DNA from 2 places in the Mesorhizobium sp. L-2-11 genome. Region 2 is predicted to be linked to the other one. Evidence: predicted binding sites of a transcription regulator. Region 2 holds the regulator's gene; the other holds the start of a gene.
The links. Region 2 encodes PhoB, which activates phosphate uptake and scavenging genes when phosphate is short. Its sites were predicted from a motif close to TGTCATNNANCTGTCAT; they were not measured.

Region 1: ppk2 (polyphosphate kinase 2) is a predicted target of PhoB. The motif match lies at 2,403-2,419, and genes of this name have one in related genera.

The regions. Positions count from the first base shown of each region.
Region 1 is NZ_AP023257.1:4,359,775-4,364,199, reverse strand. Features, by position in the region: gene JG739_RS20955 (hypothetical protein) at 1-2, opposite strand, end outside; gene JG739_RS20950 (glycosyl transferase family 90) at 205-1,176, shown strand; gene JG739_RS20945 (aldo/keto reductase) at 1,209-2,252, opposite strand; gene ppk2 (polyphosphate kinase 2) at 2,507-3,427, shown strand; gene JG739_RS20935 (dihydrofolate reductase family protein) at 3,699-4,340, opposite strand.
Region 2 is NZ_AP023257.1:1,248,465-1,252,889, reverse strand. Features, by position in the region: gene JG739_RS06020 (ROK family protein) at 1-1,070, shown strand, start outside; gene phoB (phosphate regulon transcriptional regulator PhoB) at 1,290-1,979, opposite strand; gene phoU (phosphate signaling complex protein PhoU) at 1,996-2,703, opposite strand; gene pstB (phosphate ABC transporter ATP-binding protein PstB) at 2,740-3,555, opposite strand; gene pstA (phosphate ABC transporter permease PstA) at 3,568-4,425, opposite strand, start outside.

The DNA of each region.
Region 1 (4,425 bases), 3.1 Mb from region 2:
ATATCTCTTCCTTTCGCAATCCAAAGGGTTATTAGCCCTGCCTAGGAGCATTGGCCTACAAATACAACACCACAAAGGGCGATCGGCTCCATAGACAGCCGGCACGCCGACTGAACACGGTTCCGTGGCTTGCAAGATAGCCGGCACAATGGTGTAGGAGCGACCGGGGGGCAAATCACAAGCCGACTTTTCGCCAAGTGACCGATGGCCACCCTTCAAAGAAACGCACAGAAGCTATTCTACTATGCGCGCAATGCCGTGCGCGATATCGCACCGCAGGCGCTGTTCCGCCGCAGGCTCGCCGCGCTGCTCGATCAGGCCAGGCTTTCGGACGGATCGGTCCGCGCGCGTCTCAACTACTACAACAGATTGCAGGTCGCTTTCGCGCCGAGCGGCGGGGCCGTGCCGGTCAGCCGGCTACCAAGAGGCCGGAGCATGTACTACTACGATCTGAAGGAATTTGCCCGCTACTTCGATCCCGATTTGCGCATCGATCTCGAATTCGGCGACGTCGTCGACGTGCCTACGATGCCGTCGATCGTCAAGGATCGGCCGATCGCCGGTGACAACAGAAACGGGGTCCTGTTCAAGCTCAACAAGTTCCGCCACTTCCACATGCCCGCCGACGATGTAGCCTTCGCGGACAAGCTTCCGGTTGCGGTGTGGCGCGGCGAGCTCAACAACCCGATAAGGACCTTGCTTCTGGACGCTGCGCGCGATCTGCCCTTTTGCGATGTCGGAACGCCCAAGCCGACGGCAGCGCCGGAATATCGCAAGCCTTATCTGAGCATCGACCAGCAGCGGCGCTGTCGCTACATCATTTCGCTCGAAGGCAACGATGTGGCGACCAACTTGAAATGGATTATGAGTTCGAATTCGCTGTGCCTGATGCCACCGCCAACATATGAGACATGGTTCGCCGAAAGCGAACTCGTGGCTGGTGTTCACTATGTGCCGCTCGAACCTGATTTCACGGATCTTGCCGAGCGGGTGCAATATCTCGAAAGGCATCCGACTGAGGCCGAACGCATCGTTGCCGCCGCTAACGCCTATTGCCGCCAGTTCGCCGACGAGCGGGCCGAGCAGGCGATCTGCCTGCTCGTGCTCTACAAATATTTCGTGCTCAGCGGCCAGATCGAGCCTGATCCCGAGGTCTGGCGTTTTATCTCAGGCTAAGCCGGCGACCTTCGACCTGATCTGGATCGATGTCAGATATCTTCCCGGTCAAGAACCAGATCGGCCGGACCAAACCGGTCCTTTGCCGTGAACTGCTGGTGCCAATAGGGGTAGAGAACCGGCGGGCGGCTGACAGCGTCGAGGCGTGCGCGCTCATCGCTGGTCAGCACCAGGCTGGCGGCGGCGATATTGTCCTTGAACTGGGCTTCGGTCCGTCCGCCGATGACCAGCGAACTGACCGCGGGCCGGCCGAGCAGCCAGGCAAGCGCCACCTGCGCCGCCGAAACGCCATGGTTGTTGCCGATATGGGCGAGCACATCGACGATCCGCCACAGCCGGTCCTCGTCGCGGATCGGCGGTTCGGTCCAGCCGCTGAGCTGGCGGGCGGTGGCCTGGTCGCGATGGTATTTGCCGGACAGCAGTCCACCGGCGAGCGGGCTCCACACCAGCACGCCAAGCCCCTGGTCGACCGAGATCGGCAGCAGTTCATATTCGGCTTCGCGCGCTTCCAGCGTGTAGTGGATCTGCTGGGTGACGAAGCGCGGCTGGTGCTGGCGGTCGCTGATCCCCAGCGCCTTCATCACTTGCCAGCCGGAATAGTTGGAACAGCCGACATAGCGGATCTTGCCCTGGCTGACGAGCGTGTCGAGCGCGGCGATGGTCTCTTCGAGCGGCGTCGTGCCGTCCCATTCGTGCAGGAAATAGATGTCGATGACGTCGGTCCTGAGGCGCTTCAGGCTCTTCTCGCACTCGCGGATCAGATGGTAGCGCGACAGGCCCTCATCGTTGGGGCCGTTGCCGATCCGCATGCGTGCCTTGGAGGCGATCAGCACATCGCCCTTGCGTTTGCCGCCGAGCGCTTCGCCGATGATCTCTTCCGAAAGCCCGTTCGAGTAGACATTGGCGGTGTCGATGAGATTGATGCCGGCGTCGATGCAGAGGTCGATCATCCGGCGAGCCTCGTAGAGATCGGTCTTGCCGACCGCCGAAAATGCGCCGGCGCCGCCAAAAGTCATGGTGCCCATGGTCAGCGTCGAAACCTTCAGCCCGGAACGGCCGAGTGTACGATATTCCATGTCAGATCCTCGCAATTGCGTTGAGAAGGGAGCTTTGAAGGCTGCCCGGGGATCCTGGCTTTGTAGGACAATTCGGCCCGTTTGTCGTGCGCGCCAGGGAGGCTGATCGATCACATCTCACGGATTTGCGCGGCCGGTGCGCGGGCCGGCTGCAATAAAACCGTCATTGCCGGCCTATATGCAAATCGGCTCAAGGTGTCCGATCTCGGCCGGCAGGCCGACGCCGACACGGGCGTGCAAGCGGAGCAGCATAAATGACCGAAGCAAAACAGAATTCTCCCGCCAAGGACTGGCTGGAAGCGGAGCTGGCCGACACGCTCGACGAGGACTACGAGCTGGAGATGTCGGAACCGGCGCTGTCGCTGGAAATCGCCAAGATCTACAAGAACACGCATCCGCCCTCGATGGATCGCCTGCAATATTTTCGCGACCTGATCACGCTGCAATCCGAATTGATCAAGCTGCAGTCCTGGGTGGCTTACACCAGGAAGAAGCTGGTGGTGGTTTTCGAGGGCCGCGACTCGGCCGGCAAGGGCGGCGTGATCAAGCGCATCACCCAGCGGCTCAATCCGCGCATCTGCCGCGTCGTCGCGCTTCCGGCGCCGACCGAGCGCGAGAAGTCGCAATGGTATTTCCAGCGTTACGTGCCGCATCTGCCTGCGGGCGGCGAGATCGTGCTGTTCGACCGCTCCTGGTACAACCGCTCCGGCGTCGAGCGTGTGATGGGCTTCGCCGAGCCGGAGCAGGTCGAGGAGTTTTTTCGCGACGTGCCGGAGTTCGAGCGCATGCTGGTCCGCTCCGGCATCACCCTGGTCAAATACTGGTTCTCCATCACCGACGAGGAGCAGCAGATGTGCTTTCAGATGCGCATCCATGATCCGATGAAGCAGTGGAAGCTGTCGCCGATGGACCTGCAGTCGCGCGTGCGCTGGGAACAGTACACCAAGGCCAAGGAAGAGACGTTCGCCCGCACCAACATCCCCGAAGCCCCGTGGTTCATCGTCGAGGGCAACGACAAGAAACGGGCACGGCTGAACTGCATCGATCACCTCCTCAAGCAGATGCCCTATGAGGAGGTGCCGCACGAGGAGATCACGCTGCCCGACCGCGTATTCAATCCCGAATACGAGCGCCAGGTGCTGCCGCGCGAGCTGTATGTTCCGCAGAAGTATTGAGACAGCGCTCCCTTCTCCCCGTCACTATACGGGGAGAAGGTGCCGGCAGGCAGATGAGGGGCGGCGCCAACCTCGACAGTTTAACCAGCCCAAGTCACTGCGTCGATCAAACTTATTCTGAGGTCATATTGCCCTCAGTATATTGTCCGGCAGCGTAATCTTCGATCGCTTGCGCCGCCCCTCATTGCCCTGCCGGGCATTTCTCCCCGTATAGTGAGGGGGAGAAAGGGGCCAGCACCGAGGCTTTCGCCAAAAGAGCAGACGAAATGTCCTAATCGCGCTCGATGATGACATGCATGGCATTCGGCGTTGCGACCTGCTCGCTGCAGCGGTAGCCGAGCTTGACCATGTCGATGCCGGCAAAAAGGTTCTCGCCTGAGCCGAGCAGCATCGGCGATATCGCCAGATGCATGTCGTCGATGAGCTTTTCCCGGAGATATTGCCGGATCGTGGCGACGCCGCCGCCGAGCCGGACATCCTTGCCGTCAGCCGCGGCCTTCGCCTTTTCCAGCGCTGAGTGAATGTCGGGCACGAAATGGAAGGTCGTGCCGCCCTCCATGACGACAGGATCCCGCGGATGGTGGGTGAGCACGAAGACCGGCACATGATACGGCGGGTTGTCTCCCCACCAGCCTTTCCAACTTTCATCAGGCCATTCTCCCCGGATCGGCCCGAACATATTCCGTCCCATTATCCAAGCCCCGACATTTTCGAAGCTGCGCGCCACGAACCCGTCGTCCGTGTCCGTGGTGCCGCTGTCCTCGCCGGACATGTTGCGGAAGGTTCGGGTGCCGAACATCCATGTGTGCAGGGCTTCCCCGCCGACGCCCAGCGGCTCTTTCAGGTCCTGGTCGGGACCGGCGCCGAAGCCGTCGATGGACACGGTGAAAGCGTTGACGCGAAGCTTGGACATAGGTACCTCCCTAAACCAGTTGTGAAATGCAAGCAGTTATTTTTAGCCGGACTGATTGCGATTTGCAAGCGGTATTTCGCCGCCG
Region 2 (4,425 bases):
GCAAGGCGAGCGAGACGGTTTCGCTGAAACGCGGCCGGCCGCAGGTCGGCCTCAGCCTCAATCCGCAAGCCGCTGCGGTGTTGACAGTTGTGTTGTCGCTGAATTTCCTGTCGGTCGCCGTCATCGATTATGCCGGAAAAGTGGTCGCCGAGGAACAACGCCGGCTGGACACGCTGACCATGTCGCGTGACGCGCTGATCGGCGAATGTATCGCCATCGTCCGGCGCCGGCTCGAAGATCCCGACCTCGACGTCCAAAGCGTCGCCCGCATCGCGCTGGCGATCCAGGGCATCACCGATTCCCATGCGCGCGCCATGTTGTGGTCGCCGATCACGCCGCAGACGAACATCGCCTTCGCCGACATTCTGGAACGCGAGTTCGGCATCCCGGCCATCATGGAGAACGACTGCAACATGATGGCCGTAGCGCTGCGCTGGCGCCACCCGGATCGCTACCGTGACGATTTCATCGCCATCCTGCTCTCGCACGGCATCGGTATGGGGCTGGTGCTGAAGGGCGAGTTGTTCACCGGCACCCACTCCTCAGGCGGCGAATTCGGCCACATGATCCATCGGCCGGGCGGCGCGCTTTGCCGCTGCGGGCGGCGCGGCTGCGTCGAGGCTTATGCCGGCAATTACGCCATCTGGCGCAACGCAAGGCAATTGAGCGAGGACGCCGAGCCGGTCGCCGATATCAGCGACGCCGAGATGCGGGCCCTGGCGGCCCGGGCGCGCGAGACGGACGGACCGGAGCGCGAAGCCTACCGCAAGGCCGGCGAAGCGCTCGGCTTCGGGCTCGGCAGCCTGTTCGCGCTGATCGATCCGGCGCCGGTGGCCATGGTCGGCGCCAGCGCTGCCGCCTTCGACCTGATCGAGCCGGCGCTGCGCGAGGCCATTGCTCAGACCGCCGGCGGCCAGCATTCGGGTTCGATTTCCTTCGACACCGAGCCCAACGAGCTGCCGCTGATCCGCGAAGGCTGCGCCATGCGGGCGCTGAGCTTCGTCGACCAGGAGATTTTCGCGCCCGGCGCACAAGGGAAGTCCGGCACGATCAGGAGAGACGTGGCTTGAATTGACCCGAAAGAGTACCGGAGTATCCACCGTTGGTTCCTTGGACCATCGCAGACATTCGGGATTGGCCGAAATCCTCCCAACTTCGTCATCCCAGGGCGAAGCAGGGCTTGCTCGGCCCAAGGATGACGAAGCGATGGGCGTTTCAGCTAATCGCGAAGGCCTGCGATCCGCCAACGCAAGTACGCCCGACCTGTCAGAACTTCCGCGCCGAGGAACCTAGTCTTCCCTGATCGCATAGCCTGCGCCGCGGATGGTGCGGATGACGTCGGGCATGCGACCATTGTTGACCGCCTTGCGCAACCGGCCGACATGGACGTCCACCGTGCGCTCGTCGATGTAGATCGTCTCGCCCCAGACATTGTCGAGCAACTGACTGCGCGAAAAAACCCGGCCCGGATGCCGCATCATGAATTCGAGCAGCCGGAATTCGGTCGGCCCGAGCCGGATCTCGCTCTTCTTGCGATAGACCCTGTGCGATTCGCGATCGAGCATGATGTCGCCGACCTTGAGCACGCTGGACAGCACTTCCGGCTTGGCGCGGCGCAGCAGCGCCTTGACCCTGGCCATGAATTCCGGTGTCGAGAACGGCTTGACCAGATAATCGTCGGCTCCGGTCGAAAGGCCGCGCACCCGGTCGCTCTCCTCGCCGCGCGCGGTCAGCATGATGATCGGCAGCCGCTCGGTTTCGGGACGCACCCGAAGGCGCCGGCAAAGCTCGATGCCGGAAACCGCCGGCACCATCCAGTCGAGCACCAAAAGATCGGGCACGTTTTCCTGCAGCCGGATTTCGGCCTCGTCGCCGCGCGTCACCACCTCGACCTGATAGCCTTCGGATTCAAGATTGTAACGGAGGAGGACGCCCAGCGGCTCTTCATCCTCCACCACCATGATGCGCGGCGCGATCATCGGCCGGTCACTCCTGTCATGTCGCCGGCGCCGACATCGTCGTTTCGTCGAGCTTCGGGCGATCCGCCGGCAATTGCTGCCCGGTCACGACAAAGTAGGCGTTTTCGGCGATGTTGGTGACATGATCGCCGATACGCTCGAGATTCTTGGCGCAGAACAGAAGGTGCGTGCAGGCGGTGATGTTGCGCGGATCCTCCATCATGTAGGTCAGGAGCTCGCGGAAAACCGCCGTGTATTTCACGTCGATCTTCTGGTCGTCGGCGCGCAGTTCCTTCAACGCGCCGGCATCGCGCGCCACATAGTGCTCGACCACGCCGCGGAGCTGCACAAGAACCAGATCCGCCATCGCGTCGATACCGTGCGACAGATTCCGCGGCGTCGCGCTCTGCCCGACTGCGCTGACCCGCTTGGCTATATTCTTGGCCAGATCGCCGATGCGCTCGAGATCGCCGGCCATGCGGATTGCGCCAACCACGGCGCGCAGATCCTGCGCCATCGGCTGCCGCTTGGCGATAAGCGTGATGGCGCTGTCGTCGAGCTCGCGCTGCCGCGCATCCATGATGGCGTCGTCCGAGACGACGCGCTGCGCCATCGCATTGTCCGACGCGAGCAGCGCGCGGATCGAAGCTGCGACCATTGCGGCGGCGAGCTCGTCCATGTCGCGGATCAGGCGGTCGATATGCTCCAGTTCCTCGTCGAAAGAAGCGACGGTGTGTTCACCCATGGTGCTGTCCTCGTGTTCGAAATTCGCCGGACCCGCTCAGCCGAACCGGCCGGTGATGTAGTCCTGGGTGCGCTTGTCGTCGGGGTTGGTGAACATCTTGTCGGTCGCGCCCTCCTCGACCAGATAGCCGAGATGGAACATCGCCGTGCGTTGCGACACGCGCGCCGCCTGCTGCATCGAATGGGTGACGATGACGATCGTGTAGTTCTCGCGAAGTTCATCGATCAGTTCCTCGACGCGGGCGGTGGCTATCGGATCGAGCGCCGAACAGGGCTCGTCCATCAGGATCACTTCCGGCGACACGGCGATGGCGCGGGCGATGCACAAGCGCTGCTGCTGTCCGCCGGACAGACCGGTACCCGACTCGAGCAGGCGATCCTTGACCTCGTTGAACAGGCCGGCCTTCTTGAGGCTCGATTCGACAATGCCGTCCAACTCGGCCTTGCTCCTGGCCAGGCCGTGAATGCGCGGACCGTAGGCGACGTTTTCATAGATCGACTTCGGAAACGGGTTCGGCTTCTGGAATACCATGCCGACGCGGGCCCGCAGCTCGACGACATCGATCTTCGGGTCGTAGACATCCTCGCCGTCGAGCGTGATTTTGCCGCTCACCCGTGCGATATCGATCGTGTCGTTCATTCGGTTCAGGCACCGCAGGAACGTCGACTTGCCACAGCCCGATGGCCCGATCAACGCCGTCACCTGATGCTCGCGGACATCGAGATCGACGTCGAACAGGGCTCGCTTCTCGCCGTAGTGAACAGAGACCTTTTCGCCCTTCATCTTGATCGAAGGGGCGTTGGTTGCGCTGCTCAGTTTCTGCTCGACGCCGGCTTCCGTCATGAAGTTCATATCCTCTACTCCTTACCAGCGCCGCTCGAAGCGCCTGCGCAGTATCACCGCGATGGCATTCATGATGACCAAAAACACCAGCAAAATCAAAATCGCCGCCGAAGTCTTCTGCTGGAACCCGGCTTCCGGGAAATCCGCCCACATGAATATCTGCACCGGCAGGATCGTCGCGGGATCGGTGAAGCCGCCGGGAATGTCGACGATGAAGGCGACCATGCCGATCATCAGCAACGGCGCGGTTTCGCCCAGCGCATGCGCCATTCCGAGGATGGTGCCGGTCATGATGCCCGGCATCGCCAGCGGCAAGACGTGATGGAATACCGTCTGGACCTTGGACGCTCCGATGCCGAGCGCCGCCTCGCGGATCGACGGCGGCACGGCGCGCAGCGAAGCGCGCGAGGCGATAATGATGATCGGCAGGGTCATCAGCGCCAGCACCATGCCGCCGACCACCGGGGCTGAGCGCGGCATGCCGAAGAAATTCAGGAATACGGCAAGCCCAAGCAGGCCGAAGACGATCGAAGGCACCGCCGCCAGATTGTTGATATTCACTTCGATCATCGTCGTCAGCCGGTTCCTGGGCGCAAATTCCTCAAGATAAATCGCCGCTGAAACGCCGATCGGGAAGGCGATGGCCAGCGTTACGATCATGGTCAGGAACGATCCGACGACCGCGCCCCAGACACCGGCCAGTTCCGGCTCGCGGCTTGCGCCGGTGAAGAAGAAGATCGAGTTGAACCGGCTTTCGATCAGGCCGGCGCTCTTCAGCATGTCGAGCCAGACAATCACCTTGTCCGAAATCTTTCGCGATGCTTCCGGCGTCTCGATGACGCGCAGGAATGCCTGGCCGCTCGCGGCGGGCGCCGTGCT